Pontibacter akesuensis: one gene and its partner. The protein of the gene in region 1 interacts with the protein of each later gene in a pairwise test. Links are inferred from orthologs where the notes say so. Each region holds a gene or a part of one and is shown on either strand. Other genes may lie near its edges. The genes, in order: gyrB and gyrA.

Evidence for each region.
Region 2: the proteins of gyrB (region 1) and gyrA interact in binary tests that used the Escherichia coli proteins (3 or more experiments, as listed by UniProt). The link is inferred for Pontibacter akesuensis from one-to-one orthologs.

Annotation. Positions count from the first base shown.
Region 1 is NZ_CP014766.1:3,460,965-3,470,468, forward strand. What follows is about bases 3,334-6,203. They hold gyrB (DNA topoisomerase (ATP-hydrolyzing) subunit B), read left to right. Parts: upstream 3,334-3,724; coding sequence 3,725-5,683; downstream 5,684-6,203. Other genes in these bases: A0W33_RS14675 (SIMPL domain-containing protein), read left to right, coding at 3,334-3,393; A0W33_RS14685 (ABC transporter ATP-binding protein), read left to right, coding at 6,053-6,203. Outside these bases: A0W33_RS14655 (hypothetical protein), read right to left, coding at 1-229; A0W33_RS14660 (GNAT family N-acetyltransferase), read right to left, coding at 471-902; A0W33_RS14665 (hypothetical protein), read right to left, coding at 916-1,431; A0W33_RS14670 (DUF2267 domain-containing protein), read right to left, coding at 1,644-2,069; more of A0W33_RS14675, read left to right, coding at 2,740-3,333; more of A0W33_RS14685, read left to right, coding at 6,204-6,907; A0W33_RS14690 (hypothetical protein), read left to right, coding at 6,891-7,667; A0W33_RS14695 (GntR family transcriptional regulator), read left to right, coding at 7,681-8,061; A0W33_RS14700 (hypothetical protein), read left to right, coding at 8,068-8,814; A0W33_RS14705 (hypothetical protein), read left to right, coding at 8,853-9,143; ppk1 (polyphosphate kinase 1), read left to right, coding at 9,415-9,504. UniProt on the Escherichia coli protein: DNA gyrase negatively supercoils closed circular double-stranded DNA in an ATP-dependent manner to maintain chromosomes in an underwound state.
Region 2 is NZ_CP014766.1:4,473,892-4,483,623, forward strand. Bases 5,076-8,173 are described here. They hold gyrA (DNA gyrase subunit A), read left to right. Parts: upstream 5,076-5,389; coding sequence 5,390-7,957; downstream 7,958-8,173. Other genes in these bases: A0W33_RS19005 (hypothetical protein), read left to right, coding at 5,076-5,309; A0W33_RS19015 (tetratricopeptide repeat protein), read left to right, coding at 8,025-8,173. Outside these bases: A0W33_RS18980 (hypothetical protein), read left to right, coding at 1-1,000; A0W33_RS18985 (potassium channel family protein), read right to left, coding at 997-2,034; A0W33_RS18990 (metal-dependent hydrolase), read left to right, coding at 2,141-3,160; A0W33_RS18995 (hypothetical protein), read right to left, coding at 3,205-3,945; A0W33_RS19000 (SDR family oxidoreductase), read left to right, coding at 4,165-4,935; more of A0W33_RS19005, read left to right, coding at 5,067-5,075; more of A0W33_RS19015, read left to right, coding at 8,174-9,158; A0W33_RS19020 (TFIIB-type zinc ribbon-containing protein), read left to right, coding at 9,454-9,726. UniProt on the Escherichia coli protein: A type II topoisomerase that negatively supercoils closed circular double-stranded (ds) DNA in an ATP-dependent manner to maintain chromosomes in an underwound state.

The DNA of each region.
Region 1 (9,504 bases):
GCACCAGCAGGTCGGTGCTATCGGCCTGTTGCGTCTGCAGCGTATCGTGCAGCGAGCGCAGCTGGCGGCGGAGCTTAATAATGTCTCCCATCTTCTCCATAGCTGTATCGTGGATGGCCAGTACCTGTGTTTCCAGCGTGGCCTTCACATCGGCAGTCTCTGTCGCATCGGTGTTACAGGCAAACAGCAGCGCAAGGGGCAAGTATAAAAGCAGGAGATATTTTTTCATGGGTCACTTCTGATATAAAAGGATTTGCAGGGCAAAAAAGTTTAGTTTCCCTGTGGCAAAGCCGCGCACCTGTACCTTAAAGTTACCGGTACTTGCTTTATATCACGGGGCTTCTGTCGCGGAATAGCGGCCATGGCAAAACTCCTGCAAAGGTATGGCTACCCACTGGCAAGAACAAGTATAAACACCAGCTGTTTCGGTGCGAAGGGAGTATGGCAATTTAACGTGCCGCTACAGCAAACTATACCCGGCGGTCGTACACTTTCTGCTCCTTTGTTTGAGTGAACCCGATCTTCTGATAGAACTGGTGCGTTTCGAGGCGCAGCGTGTTTGTCCTGACCCTGACATTGCGCACGTTATGCGTTTGCGCCCATGCAATTGCATTCTGAACCAATAGCTTTCCGGTTCCTGCGCCTCTGATGTTCGCGTCTACTACCAGCCCTCCAATCTCCACAAAAGCAGCGGACTCCAGGCGCGTGGCGTAAAAAGCGTGCACCCATCCAACGACAAGATCATCGGAAACAGCAACGAACACAGCATCCGTTTTGCTGTCGGCAAGCACTTTGAGCCGTGCCGCCGTCTCAGACACGGTGGCTTCGTAGCCCAACTGCTTTGAGAGGCTGCAGATAGCGTTTGCGTCTATTGGGGCGGCGTTTCGTACCGTAATGTTCATGATTCTTGACAGATTACAGGTTGTCCTCCACTTGCAGGCCCAGCACGTTAGCCAATGCCTTTGCCACCTTCATGGCCTCTTTTTTACTTTCTGTATGGATCACGTAGTCAGGGGTGGCTTCTGCAGAAAAAAGCGCAATACTGTAAACGGTGATGGTGCGCCGCATGGTGGGGGAAATACCGTTTGGGATGTTCTGCGTGGTAGAAGTTGCGGCAGAGAGGCGAAGCTTTTTTAAGTCCGGCAGCGTTTTCCATTCTCCTGATTTGTAGCCTAGGATGGAAATGAATTCCCGGATGCTGCGCCGCTTTCTGTTTATTTGGATGCCGTAATACGTGAAACGCAGGGAAAGCCCCAGTAGCAACGCCACACCACTGATCACCATAGTCCTAACCTCGGCGCCCTCCTGCTCTAAAAACAGCGGACTAAGCCACACAAATACACCGATAGCCACAAATAGGAACCAAAAGTTGCTGGCGCCCCCAAAGACGTACCGGGTCCTTCGCTCGTATCGGTTTTTGGGGCTCTTCATGGCTGGTGCTGCTTGGTTTGTTTAAATGCTTCGTCTACTTACGCAATACGGTGGAGCTGGACAAGTACCTCCCCAAACTATCATGGCAGGAACTGAAAATTTAATGAATAATGATAAGCAGGTGCTTAACGAGGGGCTGTGTTTTCAATGCTTTTCTAAAAATAAAAGGTCTGACCGTAGCCAGACCTCGTAAATTATTTTCTTTCCCATACTTATGCGGGTACGGTAATATCAGAGTGTAGCGCCTGGGCTACCTGCTGGTACTGGCCCTCTGAAAGATGATCCCTTAGAAAGCTCATCACATCCTGAAAGGCGTAGAAGGCGTGATCCAGAGTGGGGAAGTCGGCTTCCTCGGCACCCGAATCCTTACTGCGGATATACTCCAGCCACTCGTCCTCGTGCCGGATGCGCACAGGCTCGTGCATAGTGAAACCATCGAAATAAATCCCTTTCCAGATAATGGGCATCTGTGCCGCCAGGTGAATGGCTTCGGCGTGCTGAATGCGGTCTCGGATGGCGTGGAGCACCGCCCTGAATATACGCGCAGCCTTTTGCTCGTCTTCTATCCCCAGGTAGGTGCACACCTTGTGCAGCCAGGTCTTGGAGTCTTTCAAATAATTCTCAAAATTCATTGCCATAGCTTGTCTTCATTTAAGGTGGAACATATACTATAAGCAACGATGAGATGGGACGAGGGTTTACCGCTTTGCCAAGTAGGAAGGAGGAAGAGGGAAAGGAGGTACTAGTACGGAATCAGATTGGCGGTCTTGCGTAATCTAGCCCCCTGGCTCCTTCTGGTCTAAGGAGGGGAGTTTTACCCCTCCCCAGCCCTCCCCTAAAAACAGGGGAGGGAGTTTGGCTGAAGCTCCGTCAGCCGTGGCTATCTGACTGATTCCAGTCCTTGGGTGGGGGTAGGGGCCCTCGAAAAGAGCGCCTTTGGAGTTTTTCGGTCCCGCTGGAGGCGGGATTGCAAAGCGAAGTGAGCAAAGAAAAGCTCCCAGCGCGATGCCCAAGGACGAGGCCCCGCTCACATAGGCCCCCTACCCCAGCCGTGAGCGCTCCAAAGGTAGAAGTGAAGCAATAGGTATTCGGGAGCTGGAGGGTCAGCAGCAGCCTGAAAGGATAGCTTGATTCAAGTTACAGAATGCTGTGGCTATGCAAGTATGGCTGCAGCAGTCGACGGCACAAGCGGACGCTTGCGCCACTACCACACAAGAACCACTAGAAACCTGCTTAAACTGCCGCTGCTCCTGCAGAGCTGGCATACTTTTAGATATACAGCTATTATATATTCAAAACCTCAAAACTATGAAAAGAGCACATCAGGGACTTTGGGCTGCACTATTCGCAGTAAGCCTATTAAGCAGTTGCAGCGTGGAAAAAGAGCAGCAGGAGGACGATTACCTGCAGGTAATTGGTGAAGCGGAGATGCCGATGGATGAAGCCGGCTACCGGCTTAACCTGTCCTACAACGGCCCGATGCACATCCGGCATAAGTTTGCCGCCTGGGCTGACTCCCTGGCAAAGGAACTGCCAGGTATGGCCCTCATCAACGAGAGTGTTTACATGAACTACATGCCGGAGGAAATCGGAAAGCAGAAGCTGCGGCCGGACATGTTCCAGACCAGTGTTTCTTACAATGTGACGGTGCCGGACAGCGCCACGTACGGCCGCATTGTGCGGGACGCGCTGGCTCACCAGTTTCCGTTTAACCTGAACGTGAGCGGCACCTTTGTGGAGGAGGCCAAACGGGGGCAGTTGCAGCAGGAACTCATGGCCCAGGCACTGGAAAACGCAAAGGCAAAGCTGAACAGTTTAAGTGGGGGAGCAGGTGCTTACAAAATCGTAGGCATAGAGGAGCTCGATAGTAACCAACCGTACGGCCCCGAATATTACGATTTCAACCGCAAGATGGTCTCCAGGGTAAAAGTGAAGGCGAGGCTGAACGCTGAGGAGGATTAAACTTGTATTACAGTTTCGATTGCAGCGAGCCGCAACCAATGCGGCTTTTTGCATTTGATGCCCTGCCTGCAGTACACCGGTGCGGCGCTGGTGCTGCTGTCCGTGAAGGTGATGATCCTGAGGAAAGCTTTTTTGTATTTTTTGTAGCTGTTAATTAGCGATTTAGGCACTATCGGGCGTGTTATTTTGTTCAAATATAGTAGCTTATACTTACCCCATGCAGGCCCCGCCAAAACCACCCGTTGGATGCGTGCGACACAGGCCTCAAAAGTATAGCTTAAATTAAATTAAAGTGGTAACTTTACCTATTCAATATAGCCCATAACACGCAATGAGTGACGTAAAAGAAGTAGCAAAAGCTAACGATTATTCAGCAAATAGCATTCAGGTACTGGAAGGTCTCGAAGCGGTTCGTAAGCGCCCAGCCATGTACATTGGCGATATCGGTATAAAGGGCCTGCACCACCTGGTGTGGGAAGTAGTGGATAACTCCATTGACGAAGCCCTTGCCGGCCATTGCGACGAGATATCGGTTACCATTAACACAGATAATTCCATCACCGTGTCTGACAACGGCCGCGGTATTCCTACAGATTTTCACACCAAAGAAGGCCGCTCTGCCCTGGAGGTGGTAATGACGGTGCTGCACGCCGGTGGTAAGTTTGATAAAGACACCTACAAAGTATCGGGTGGATTGCACGGTGTGGGGGTGTCCTGCGTGAACGCCCTTTCCACGGACCTGCACGTAACGGTACACCGCAACGGCAAAGTATACGAGCAGCATTATAACATCGGCGTTCCGGCTTTCCCGGTGCGTGAGATCGGCGAAACCGACAGGACAGGTACTACGGTTCGTTTTCAGCCGGATGCCTCTATCTTCACTACCACCGAGTATAAGTACGACACCATCGCCAGCCGCCTGCGCGAGCTGTCGTTCCTGAACAAGGGCATCCGCATTAACCTGCAGGACCTGCGCGAGATGAACGATGACGGACAGCCACTTTCGGTTTCCTTCCTGTCAGAAGGTGGTTTGAAGGAGTTTGTGGCTTACCTGGATGAAACCCGCGAGACACTGATTCCCGAGCCAATCCACGTGGAGAGCGAGAAAAACGGCGTGCCAGTGGAGATCGCGTTGCAATACAACACATCATATACCGAGAATATTTTCTCGTATGTAAACAACATCAACACCATTGAGGGTGGTACGCACGTGGCTGGTTTCCGCCGCGCCCTTACCCGTACCCTGAAAGCCTACGCTGATAAGTCAGGTATGCTGGACAAGGTGAAGATTGACATTGCCGGCGATGACTTCCGCGAAGGATTGACTGCCGTAATCTCTGTGAAAGTGCAGGAGCCGCAGTTCGAGGGCCAGACCAAGACAAAGCTAGGTAACTCTGAGGTATCCGGTGCCGTGGATACGGCCGTTGGCGAGATGCTGAACACTTACCTGGAGGAGCATCCGAAGGAAGCCCGCATTATTGTGCAGAAAGTTATACTTGCCGCACAGGCTCGTTTTGCCGCGCGCAAAGCGCGTGAGATGGTGCAGCGTAAGAGCGTACTATCCAGCACCAGCTTGCCTGGTAAACTGGCCGACTGCTCTGACAGCAACCCTGAGAACTGCGAGATATACCTGGTGGAGGGTGACTCAGCCGGTGGATCTGCCAAGCAGGGGCGCGATCGTAAGTTCCAGGCTATCCTGCCGCTTCGTGGTAAGATTTTGAACGTGGAAAAGGCGCAGGAGCACCGCATCTACGAGAACGAGGAAATCAAGAATATGATTACCGCGCTTGGTGTAAGCTTCGGTACGCCGGAGGATGACAAGGCGCTGAACATGATCAAGCTGCGTTACCACAAGGTAATCATTATGACGGATGCGGACGTCGACGGTTCTCACATCCGTACCCTGATCCTGACCTTCTTCTTCCGCTACATGAAAGAGCTGATCGAGAAAGGCTACGTATACATTGCCCTGCCGCCGCTTTACCTCGTGAAGAAAGGCAAGGAGGAACGCTACTGCTGGACCGAGCAGGACCGTGTGGATGCTATACAGGAGCTAGGCAAAGGCAAGGAAGACAGCGTTGGCGTGCAGCGTTACAAAGGTCTTGGCGAGATGAACCCGGAGCAGCTCTGGAGCACCACCATGGACCCGAACACCCGCAGCCTGAAGCGCGTGGACATTGAGTCAGCCGCCGAGGCCGACCACCTGTTCTCGATGCTGATGGGCGATGAGGTAGGCCCGCGCCGCGACTTTATCGAGCGCAACGCCAAGTATGCACGTGTAGACGTATAACATTTGCAGCATAGAATTACCAAAGAAGGCCAGCTAGTGTAGCTGGCCTTTTTAATTGGTGCCTGCTTAATCGTTTTGCCGCAGTTCAGGCAACACAACTCCCTCGCCTCTTGGGGAGAGGGTTGAGGCGAGGGGGTTACGCATACTTCAGCAGCACCCTTATGCTTCATTTATACATGCTGAAGCCTGTAACTACTTCTCTGGCACAAACAGTTATCCCTAATTATGAAGAAAGGTTTTTGTGCCCTGTGTTACACAAAGTTACATTCGATAGCTATGAAAATATATTTCTAGAATATATAGGAAATGTCGGAGCAGTATTTACCTTTGTAGTGTACTATGTAACTAATACACTAGCCAAGTGAGGGTATGATACAAATCGACAATCTTAGTTTTGGGTATCCAGGAAAAAAGACGCTGTTCCAGAACCTACAGCTCTCGCTTCACAAAGGGCACATTTACGGCTTGCTGGGCAAGAATGGCGCCGGTAAGTCCACGCTGCTGAAGAACATGGTGGGCCTGGGTTTCCCGACCGAGGGGAGATGCCTGGTAAACGGGCAGAATGCCTCGAGTAGAACCGTTGAGCTCCTGCAGGACCTGTACTTCCTGCCGGAGGAGATTTACCTGCCTTCCCAAACCTTGGCGAAATACGCCCGGACAACTGCCTGCTTCTATCCTAGGTTCAGCGATACAGACTTTAACCATTACCTGGGCGAGTTTGGTGTTTCGCGCGAGGAAGTGCTGCCGGAGATGTCTTTTGGGCAACAGAAAAAGGCTTTGATTGCCTTTGCCCTGGCCACCAATACAAGTCTTTTGGTGATGGACGAGCCAACCAACGGCCTGGACATCCCCTCTAAAGTGCAGTTCCGCCGCATTATTGCCTCGGCGCTTACCGAAGACCGTTGCATGATCATCTCAACGCACCAGGTGCGCGACCTGGACAGCCTGATTGATACGCTGGTGGTGCTCCACAACCAGGAGATTGTGCTGAACCAGGAGCTGGAAGCCATCGCTGATAAGCTCACATTTACGACGCTTTCTTCCACTCAGGGAATGGATGTGCTCTACGCCGAGAATTCAGTGAAAGGCAAGCACGTGATTATGCCCAATACAGCCGGCACTTACAGCAGGGTAGACATGGAGCTGCTCTTCAATGCGATCATCAATGGTGATAAATCTATACTAACATTCCTGAACAGACCTGTATATGCAAAACAAGTTTAGCTTTCGCCGCTTCAGCATGTTGTTTCAGAAGCATACTTCTGAATACCTCTCTGGCTACCTGATGGCGGTGGTGGTGTTGCTGGGCGTGCTGATTTTGTTCCTGGGCGGTGCTGCCTATCTAGATAGTGCGCCTTTGTCAGAGAACCTGCAGGCGCTTGTGTTTGCCCTCTTGTTCTTTGGGTTCGGTTTTATATTTACGAGTGGCGTGTTTGCCAGCCTTGGCGATAAGAACAAAGCTATCTCATTTCTTACCTTGCCCGCTTCGCACTTCGAGAAGTACCTGGTCGGGTGGATCTATTCCTTCCTGTTTTTCTCGCTGGTGTACGTGGCCTGCTTTTACCTGGTGGCTGCCGTCGTGCTTCGTATGGATACGAACCCGGGGCAGGAGTCAGACCTGCTCGACATGTTCACGGGGGATAGAAGGATGTACATGTCCTTTGTGTTTTATGCGCTGCTGCACGGGCTGGCCATTTTTGGAAGCGCCTTTTTCAAAAAAGGGCATTTCATCAAATCAGCCTTTGCCTTTGTTGTCATCATGCTCCTCATCATTTTACTTAATGAGCAGGTGATGCAGCTGGTATGGAGCCGCGATTTGAAGGGGGCTGTGCCGTTTAGCGACATCACCTTCCTGGAGAACCAGGAACTAATGCGAATCGCACCTCCTGAGGGGCTGCAGAGTCTCGCATATGGCATACCTGTGGTGTTGGCAGTACTTTTCTGGGCGGCGGCTTACAGCCTGCTGAAAGAGAAGCAAGTTTAAAAGAAAGAAACGTATGGAGTTTAGAAGCAACGAGGCTATTTACTTGCAGATAGCAGCCTATGTCAGCGAGAATATCCTGCTGGGTAAATGGGCGCCCGAAGATAAAATACCGTCGGTGCGGGAGCTGGCTGTGGAGTTGGAGGTAAACCCCAATACAGTAATGCGCACCTACGAATTCCTGCAAAACCAGGAAGTGATCTACAACAAGCGGGGCATCGGATTTTTTGTGGCGCCCACAGGCCCGAAGAAGATTATCGCTTACCGCAAAGAGACTTTCCTGCAGCAGGACCTGCCCGAATTCTTCCGCAATATTTTTCTGCTGGAGATTGGCCTGGAGGAGATCCAGGAGAAGTATGAGCAATTTGTATCCACAAACTACGAACTGAAAAACTAAGCCACCATGAAAGCGAGTAGCAAATTTGTACTGACAGCGGTGCTGTTTTTTGTCGCCACCGCAGTGGCCTACAACACTGTGCTCACGGCCGAGTACAGAAAAGGAGAATACAAAGATCCCTACCTGAACTACAGCGACCTGAACCTGAAGGGCTTCACCGATGTTGCCATTAGCGGCGCCCATAACATGCGCTTTAAGGTGATACAGGGCGAACACAAGGTGTATGTGCACAAGAACGCCGCAGCGTATGTGCAGGTAAAGCAGGATGGCAATCGTTTAATAGTGCGTACAGTGTTGCCGGAGAAGGTAAATTACCAGAGTAACATATACCAAGTGGTGATTGCTGTGCCTGAGCTGAAAAGTCTGCAAACGGACGCTGCCTATACGTCCAACGGCGAAGAGGTGATAATCGATAATGCTATGGAGCTTTTTACAGGGTACAGCGGCGTAAGCGTGGTATTAGAAGACCTGGAGGTAGACAGCCTGAGCCTAACACAGGACCACGGCAGCAAAGTTACCCTGAAGAACAACAGGATCAATGCGTTGCATGCTACTGTTGGCATGAAAAGTAACAGCTACTCCATACTTGAGCTCTACAGCAGCAACAAAATAGCGAATGCTGACTTGCAGATCCAAAACAGAAGCGAGCTGGTGATGCAGGATCTGCGCATTCCGAACCTGAACTACACCTTCTCAGAGCGTGCGAAGGCCACGATGACGGGCGCTTCTTTGGCCTCTGTTTTAAAGAAATAACTATTACAAATACAGCCTGCCTGGTACAACTTAAGATTATGAAAAAAAGCACAAAAATGCTCGGATTGGCGGTTCTCCCGCTATTGGTTGCAGGTATGGTTTTCCAGGCCGTACTTCCTCCGACCACAGCGGGAGTGCCCTCAACAGGAAGCGAGCTGCAAGCGGGAGAGGGGCAGTTGGCGGCTTTCTGGCACGAAACGGTGAAGCAGCTCACCGTGGTGGTGGCCCTGCCACAGTACCAGTTTCTGGAAGAAGAGGAGCAGGCTTCGGAAGACACGCCGCTGGTGTCTACTTCCGGATTGCTGCAACTATTGGAGATGGTTTTGTAAGCAGTGGTTTAAGTAAAAAGAGCTGCCGACGCAGTTTCATTGGTCATCTATCAAGTATAACCACACCAGCGTATTACGCGCGGGGGATGCGGCAGGTAACACGGCTGCATCCCCCGCTGCCGTTTAGAAGCTCCCGAAAATCAAGCCGTAAATAAATTTTAAGCGTAATATGAAGGAATAGCTATACTTTCTCCTTAAATTATGGGTTTAGAAGTATAGCCGGCGTCGGCACATCTCCTGTGCCTTTTTGCCCCTGATAATACACGAAAACATGCTGATTAATAAGGTTTCTGACCAGATAAAGAGAAGTAAGTATATTAGCCGCGACCTTAGCTGGATGCGCTTTAATTACCGGGTACTG
Region 2 (9,732 bases), 1.0 Mb from region 1 along the record:
CTGGATTTTGCAGGATGGGTATGGCAAATCAATTGGGAGGGTTGCCGCTTTCATCAACCGTAAAACAGCTAAAACCGGCAAGCAGCCCACGGGTGGTATGGGCTTTTTTGACTGCATTAATGATCAGGCCGCAGCCAACATGCTGCTGGATGCCTGCCGGGACTGGTTACAGGCACGTGACATGGAGGCCATGGATGGCCCTATTAACCTTGGTGAACGCGACAGGTGGTGGGGGGTGCTGCTCGATGGCTTTTACAAGCCTACCTACTGCATGCCCTACAATTTCCCCTATTACCAGGCACTCCTGGAGAACTATGGTTTCCAGCTATACTTTAAGCAGTTTACATACTACCGAACGGTACACGATGAACTGCCGACGGAGTACCACGAGAAGGCAAAGCGCATTCACCAGGATCCCCGTTATCATTTTAAGCATATCCAGAAGAAGGAGCTAAAAAAGTTTACCGAGGATTTCCGTATCGTATACAACAAAGGCTGGGCAAAGCATGAGGGCGTAAAGGAAATGAGCGAGGCGCAGGCTGCCTCTATCATGAACTCGCTGAAGCCAATTCTGGACGAGCGCATCATGTGGTTCAGTTACTATGATGAGGAGCCGGTGGGTTTCTTTATTGCCATTCCTGAGTTAAACCAGTTATTCCAGTACGTGAATGGAAAACTGGATGCATGGGGAAAGGTAAAGCTGCTGTTCCACCGCTGGCGCGGCGCCTGTACCACCATGTATGGCATCGTGTTCGGTATTGCGCCCGAACACCAGGGAAAAGGCGTGGAGGCCGCCATGGTGGTAGCGGCAGGCGAGAAGATCATTTACAACAAAAGCATTCCTTACCAGGATCTGCAAATGAACTGGATCGGCGATTTTAACCCTAAAATGATGAAGGTGGTAGAACAGGTGGGCGGCCGTATTTATAAAACCCATGCCACCTACCGCTACCTTTTCGATCGTACAAAGGAGTTTGAGCGCATGCCGATCATCCGCTAAAGCATTTCGGGCAAGTCCATGTTAGAGTCAAGTATGGGGGCGCAGATCTCCTCCCATTCCCAGCCATCGTAAAGGAGCATGGCCTGGAGCGTACGGCGGCGCTGGCTAAGCTTACTGATGCGGTACAGATCGGGTTTTTGAATAGGAATACCTGCCGCCTGCAGTTTGCTGATATCATAGCTTGGTTCCGTTACCGTTTCGGGCTCGAGGAACAGCGCGGTCAGGGAGCCTAGAAAGGTGGTAATCGCCTGGCGCAGGGGAATCAGCGCCTGATCACTGGGGCGCTTGTCTTCAGGCACGAAAAGCAGCAGGAGCGTTATCGCCTCGTCCAGAGCGGCCACATTGGGCAGTATGGCCGCCACTTTATCTGTGTGATGAAAGAAGTGGAGCACCGGGTAGGCTAAGTGCATTTGTCCCTGTTCCGCCAACGGTTGCGCCAGATTATTGAAATGCAGATTCAGCATCTTGAAATCTTTTCCATCCCAGTTGTTCAGCAGCATCTCCTGCGGGCTGTGTCCAATACTGGCAATGCGTATGCTAATGGCACGACGTGCTGTTACGGCAGAGAGCACCGGCACCATGTAAGATATTCCAATGGTGATCATAATCAGGCCGGAAAATGAAATGAAGGATGAATAAATGCGCCAGCCATCGGAGCCCGCCGCAAAGTCTCCGTTGCCCAGTGTAGAGAGGGTATAGCCTGTAAAATAAACGCGTTGGGCAAGATCGGCCGGAACCTTGGTAGTGGTGTTAACCACAGCCTCTGTGTCGGATAGATAAATCAGCACATTGCCTGCCCACAGCAACAGCACCCAGCCTACCAGCACCGACATAACAATAATGACGCCTGCTACTGTTAGGATTTTCTTGTAATTAAAATAACGGCTTGTCCAGAAAATTGAGCGCCAGATCAAGGTGGCAATCGTACTGCTAATCAAGCCAGCCCCGCGCGGCGAGAAGGTAGTATAGACAAGGTCGATGCTGACGGAGAGAATTAAAATGATGCCGATTACGAGGAGTATGGTTTCATTCATAAAGTGCCGTGGGCGTAGGGTGCAAAACAGTTTGTGTATACTTTTGCGGTGCCGCCTTAGTTACAAAAGCTGCTGCGCGCACAAGAGCATGTAAATTGAATTTAATATGGATTCGTTGACGCAGATAGTATTGGGGGCCGCGGTAGGAGATGCGGTGGCAGGCAGGAAACTGGGAAACAAAGCTATGGTTTGGGGAGCCATAGCGGGCACCATTCCTGATTTGGATGTGCTGCTAAACCCGTGGTTGGATACCGTGCAGCAGCTGACGTTTCACCGCTCCCTGACCCATTCACTTCTCTTTGCGGTGCTTGTTTCTCCCGTTCTCGGCTGGCTCCTCAAAAGGTGGTACAGGGCAAAACCGGCAACCCTCGCGGACTGGACGCTCCTGTTTTTCCTCGGCTTTACCACCCACGCCCTCTTAGACAGTTGTACCACCTGGGGCACACAGCTCTTCTGGCCCTTCAGCACTTATGGGGTTGCTTTTTACAACATCTTTGTAGTGGACCCGCTGTATACGGTGCCTTTCCTAGGCTTTTCGCTGGCGGCTGCTTTTCACAGCAGGTACAACCCAAAACGCCGGTACCTGAACTACGCTGGCCTTGCCATCAGCACGGCTTACCTGTTTTGGTCTTTCGTTGCCAAAAGCATTGCGGATGAGGTTTTTACAGATGCAATGGAGCGGCAGGGGATTGTCTACACTTCCTACATCAGCAAGCCTACCCCCATGAATACCTTGTTCTGGTCTGTCACAGCGAAAGATTCCCTTGGCTTTCACAACGGCTTTTATTCGCTGCTGGATAAGGATGAACAAGTTGATTATACTTACGAGCAACAGCATAAGGAGCTGCTTACAGCCTATCGGGGACACCCGAAGTTGGAGCGCCTTATGGAACTTACAAAGGGCTATTATACTGTTGAGAAAGCTGCAGATAAGGGAATTTTAATTAATGACCTGCGCTTTGGTAAATTCGATAACTGGCGTGACGGTGGCGGGAGCTATGTGTTTGTGTACAAAGTATGGCAGAACCCACAGGGTGAACTGGAGTTTGAGGAGATCAACAACCGTCCTAAAATCGATAAGGCATACCTGCTGGCATACTGGCGCCGCATTACAGGTCATAAATAGCGAAAGGCCCTAGGTAGGTGCCTTTCGCTATTTATTTAATATTTTTAAAGCGTTTCAAAGATGGCAAGGGCTTTTACCCAACCTGATTCTGTATTTAAATCGATGTTGTTCACCTTAACGAAGTCCTCTACTTGAGCCTGGTTGGCGGGTAGGGCTTTCAGGAAACTGCGCTTGTTCAGTTTTATCTTCTGCACGTTTCTCTCTCCGAAAAGCAGGAAGTAGTCAGCGACATCAATTATCTGATCAAATTCGCGTCCGGCACTGTAAGGGCCTTTATAATCAGCTTTAAGCAGCTTCTTCTGAGGGGCCAGCACCAACTGGCTTCTTGGCCCCTCGTGCAATACAGCCAGTAATTTATTGGCCAGGGCTGGCTCGAGCTGCCCTACGCGGGGCAGCCTCTTGAAAGATATTGTTCGAAGCCCCAGAGTGTCGGTTAGGGCAAAGGAGGTGAGTTGTGTGGCAGGAAGTATGAATGCATTCCCCTTCGCATCCTGGTACCATACTTCATCCTCCTGCACATTATACTTCGCGGTTATGTTTTCAAATTCCTTATCCCCAATCTGCAGGTTTCCTTTGCCCCAGTTGTTCCAGAAAAAAGGGCTCCCCTTGATGCCTTTGTAGCGGTTGTCATATGTCTGCACAGTACCTGTTGTGGTGGTGAGCTTTTTCAGATCCTGAAAATTTCGTTCTGCTGCTGCTCCCTCCAGAAATGTGTTCTTATTTGCCTGTGCCGACACCTGCTGTACAGTAGCGGCTAACAGAAGAACAAGTATAACCTTTTTCATAGCTTAATTTAAAACTTGGAAAAACTGATCTAAACCAAGTTCAATATAAACAAAATACCGCTCTTTTTCAGGAGCTGTTTCAGCTTGGCCAGCCATACTTTTTGCAGGTTCCTTGTATGCTGTTCCTGCTTATGCGTAATCCAAAAATGTGGTAGGTTTAAATAAATATTATATTTAGCCACCTTCAACTTAAATAAACATACAACAGCAACAGACAAGATGACAAATAACAGATGGATGCTCACGGGCAAAAAAGCAGTGGTAACGGGAGGCTCCAAAGGAATTGGCGCCGCAATTGTAAAAGAGTTCATAGACCTGGGCGCTGAGGTGCTGGCCGTGGCGCGCAAGCAGGAGGACTTGCAGCAGTTGGCAGCACAATACCCCGAACGACTGCAAACACTTTCGGCTGACGTGAGCAAGGCGGAAGGCCGGACAGCCCTGGCAGATTGGGTGAAGCAGGAGTGGGGCCCGCTGGACATCCTCATCAACAACGCAGGCACGAACATCCGCAAACCCACTGCCGAATACGCTTCAGATGAGTATGATTTCATCATGCAAACCAACCTGCGATCCGCTTTTGAGTTGAATAGGCTGCTGTACCCACTGTTGCAGCAGGCCGAGCAGGCAAATATTGTGCACGTAACTTCTGTGGCCGGCTTGGTGCATGTGCGCACCGGCAGCATTTACGGCATGACGAAGGCGGCGCTGACTCAGTTAACCCGAAACCTGGCAGTGGAGTGGGCGAAAGACGGCATTCGGGTAAATGCCGTGGCGCCGTGGTACATCAGCACACCACTGGCACAGACGGTGCTGCAGAATGAGGAATTCTACAACAACGTGATAAGCCGCACGCCCATGCAACAGGTGGGAAAACCGGAGGATGTGGCCGGTGCAGTCGCCTTTTTCTGCCTGCCGGCAGCGGCCTATATCACCGGGCAAACCGTGGCGGTGGACGGCGGGTTTACCATCAACGGATTTCACCCGCTCTAGCACCGGGACACATCGGTAAAAGGTGGAATAATAGCGCCGGAATATAGGGTATATCAGTATAAATGCTTATTTTTGTAAGATGTGGATTTGAGAACCTTACAATTTATCGGGGCTCTTTTAAACCGAACTTCATGGCAAAAAAACGGCAGCTATTCATACTTAGCATTGCGCTTATTTCCGCTTCTCTCTTCTCCTGTAAACCTGCCTGTCCGATAGGTGCTTGCCAGGTGCGCATGGTGCACCCACACGGCGAGGGTGAGTATAGGGGAAGACCTTTCTGGAAAAAACAAAACCCGAAGATGGGGCAGGACCTGGACAAAACATCCAAGGAAAAAGCCAACCGCAAGAGCGATAAGAGCAGAAATAAGAATTAAGCTATATAGGCAAAAGCCTTTTTTGGCTAACTTGCCTTTTCAAACACAACCACCTTTTAAATTAATTTTGACCTTTTAACATGAGAGAAGGCGAACGAATAATACCGATCAACATTGAAGACGAAATGCGCGGTGCGTATATCGACTACTCAATGTCTGTTATCATTTCAAGAGCCTTGCCCGATGTTCGGGATGGATTGAAACCCGTGCACCGCCGCGTGCTCTACGGCATGTCCGAACTGGGGGTATCCTACAACAAGGCCTACAAAAAATCTGCCCGTATCGTGGGGGAAGTGCTGGGTAAATACCACCCGCACGGCGACTCCTCGGTGTACGAGACGATGGTGCGTATGGCCCAGGAATGGTCGCTGCGCTACCCGCTTGTAGACGGGCAGGGTAACTACGGCTCTATAGACGGTGACTCGCCGGCGGCCATGCGTTATACAGAGGCGCGCCTGAAGCGCATTGCCGATGAGCTGTTGGCTGATCTGGAAAAGAATACGGTTGACTTTGTACCCAACTTCGACGACTCGTTGAAGGAGCCAAGCGTAATGCCTGCCAAGATCCCGAACCTGCTGATTAACGGCACCTCGGGCATTGCAGTAGGCATGGCCACCAACATGGCCCCGCATAACCTGACTGAGGTGGTGAACGGTATTGTGGCTTACATTGATGACAACGACATCACCATCGCGGACCTGATGCAACATATCACGGCGCCCGACTTCCCGACAGGGGGTATCATCCATGGGTATGATGGCGTGAAATCTGCGTTTGAAACAGGACGGGGACGTGTGCTGATGAGAGGCCGCGCCATCTTCGAGACCACTCCAAGTGGCAAAGAGCAGATTATCGTGACGGAGATTCCGTACATGGTAAACAAAGCTACGCTGATTGAGAAAACGGCGGCGCTCGTAAATGAGAAAAAAATAGAAGGCATTGCGGATTTGCGAGATGAGTCGGACCGCGACGGTTTGCGTATTGTGTACGACCTGAAGCGTGACGCCATCCCGAACGTGGTGCTGAACAACCTGTACAAGTATACGGCGCTGCAGTCTTCGTTTGGTGTAAATAACGTGGCTCTGGTAAAGGGTCGCCCCATGACGCTGAACCTGAAGGACATGATCAAGTACTTTGTGGAGCATCGCCACGAGGTAGTTATCCGCAGAACACAGTACGAACTGGACGAGGCGAAAAAGCGTGCGCACATCCTCGAGGGCTTGCTTATTGCCCTGGATAATCTTGATGAGGTAATCAACCTGATTCGCTCTTCCCGTGACCCTGAGATTGCCCGCAACGGCTTAATCGAGCGGTTCCAGTTATCCGAGATCCAGGCACGTGCCATACTTGATATGCGTCTGCAGCGACTGACAGGTCTGGAGCGCGACAAGATTCAGCAGGAGTACCAGGATCTAATGAACACCATAGATGATCTCAATGACATTCTGGCAAATGAAAGCCGCAGAATGCAGATCATCAAAGATGAGCTAACTGAAATAAAAGACCGCTACGGCGACGCACGCCGCACAGGTATTGAGGCCAGCACAGGCGATATCTCTTACGAGGACATGATTCCGGAGGAGAACATGGTGATCACCATCTCGCACGAAGGCTATATCAAGCGTACTTCGCTGAACGAATACCGCAGCCAGAGCCGCGGTGGTTTCGGCTCGAGGGGAGTGGCCGCATCCAAGGAAAGTGATTTCACGGAGCACCTTTTTGTGGCCAATACGCACCACCACATGCTGTTCTTTACAGAGTTTGGCCGCGTGTTCTGGCTAAAGGTGTATGAGATTCCGGAAGGAGGGAAGACCACCAAAGGCCGCGCTATCCAGAACCTGATGCAGATAGAAAAAGACGACAATGTGCGCGCTGTGATGAACGTGCATGACCTGAAAAACCAGGATTATGTGCTTAACCACAACCTGGTTTTCATTACAGAGCAGGGTACGATCAAGAAAACTGTGCTGGAGGCGTACTCCCGCCCAAGAACCAACGGTATCAACGCCATTTCCATCAACGACGGCGACAGATTGCTGGACGTGCAGCTGACGAATACCAGCAGCGAAATCATCATTGCGCTGAAGTCGGGCAGGGCTATTCGTTTCAACGAAACTCAGGTGCGCCCAATGGGCAGAACAGCCGCCGGTGTGCGGGCCGTAACACTTGCCGGACCAGACGATAAGGTTATTGGTATGGTTTGTGTAGAAAACGAGAACACAGACCTGCTGGTAGTTTCAGAAAATGGCTTCGGTAAACGTTCGCTTCTGGAGGAATACCGTATTACCAACCGGGGCGGAAAGGGTGTAAAAACCATGAACGTAACAGAGAAAACAGGCAGCCTGGTAGCCATCAAAGGCGTTACGGACACAGATGACTTGATGATCATTAATCGTTCGGGCATTACTATCCGTTTGCGTGTAGGGGATTTACGTGTAATCGGTCGTGCAACGCAGGGCGTAAGGCTGATCAAGCTGAACGATGGCGACCAGATTTCATCTGTGGCGCAGGTGGATGCCGAGGAAGAGGTGGAGCAGGAGGCAGCAGAAATGGTGCTGGAGCAATCAGAGCCGTTGCCGGAAGATACACTGAACCCGGATGCTATGATTGATCCTGAAAAAGCAGAAGAGGATTCGGAAGAGGCCTAAATTTATCAAAACGAATTATTTTAAGGCTTTATACGTTAAGAACAACCACAAACAATTAAACTAAAGTATGAAAAAAGTACTTTTTACAGCCTTGGCAGCCGCCACAATATCGGTTGCAAGTGCACAGAATTCAGCTGTCAACAGTGCCATTCTAAACCACAAGAACGGTACACTGGATAAAGCGCTGACAGATATAGAAAAAGCAACGACACACAAAAAGACACAGGACAAGCCAAAAACCTGGTTTTACCGTGGCGTTATACTTCAGGACATGATCGGCAATCCGATCTATGGCAAAATGACAGACGAAAAAACCCCGCTTGTTGTACTGGAGTCTTTTGACAAAACGCTTGAACTGGACGGCAAAGACGGTGAATTTGGCAAGCAGGTGCCGGAGCGCAAGGAAATGCTGTACGGCCAGGTACTGAACCAAGCCGTGGAGTTTCATAACAACCAGGACTGGCCGAATGCCATCTCCAAGTATGAATTGGCACATAAGATCAGCCCTACAGACACCACAGCCGTTTTGTACGCTGCGTATGCCTCTACAGCTGATAACAACTACAAGCAGGCAATCTCTTTTTACGATGAGCTGCTGAAAATGGGCCACAAGACAGAGGATGTTCACAAAGCCAAAGTTCAGTTGCTGCAGGCGTCAGAAGCAACTGACGACGTAGTGATGACAGCGTTGGCCAGCGGTTTGAAAGATCATCCGAACAGCGTGTACCTGATGCAGGAGGAACTGAAATATTATCTTAAGAACGACCGTGCGGATGAGGCCATGTCTAAGTTAGACAAAGCCATTGCCGCTGATCCGCAGAACGCCAGCTTGTACGCCGTGAAAGGAAACCTGTTGGAGCGTAAGAAGGACTTTAAAGGTGCAAGAGAGGTTTATCAGAAAGCCATTCAGGCTGATCCAAACAACTTCGATGCTTACTACAACCTGGGCGTGCTTGAGTTCAATGCCGGTGCTGAAGTAAATAACAGAGCTGCTAAGATGGACTATGCTACTTACCAGAAGAAAGGCAAAGCCCTTGAAGCTGAAGCGAAGAAGTTTTACCAGGCTGCAGTGCCATACTTTGAAAAAGCACACGAGATTAAGCCAGACGATAAGGCAACGATTCAGAACCTGATGAATGCGTACACGCGTTTAGGCCGCAAGGCTGAAGCAGAGAAGATGTCCGCTAAATTAAACAGCTAAATCTGAAAAGATTTTTTAAAAAAAGGAGAAGCCGAAAAGCTTCTCCTTTTTTTTGTTGTAGCGGAATGTGGAAGAGGTACTGGATCTAAATAGCATACTTAAGAAGCATAAGCTGGTGCAGAGAAACGTTACTTAACATAATATAAATTATAAGACTTATAATGTACGATGAATTTCATCTATTTAAAGTGTCACTCATAATGTACTTTATGTTAAGTAAGAGAATGAAATACATTAATCGTCGCCTTTCAATCAGATATTAGGTATCTTGAAGTATACATCAAAAGATAAAATTATGAAGTGCCCGAACTGCAATGAAACGTTGCTCATGAGCGACAAGAACGGAGTTGAGATTGATTACTGCCCTAATTGCCGTGGCATCTGGCTGGATCGCGGTGAACTGGAAAAAATTATGGAGCGTTCTGCGGATCATTATTCCAAAAAGGAAAACTATGACTCAGACTCCAAACGCTACGGCTATGGCGACCGCAGTCATAGCCATGAGCAACACAAAAAGCACCCTCACAAGAAAAAAGAATCTTTCTTAAGCGACTTTTTTGACTTCTGATAAATG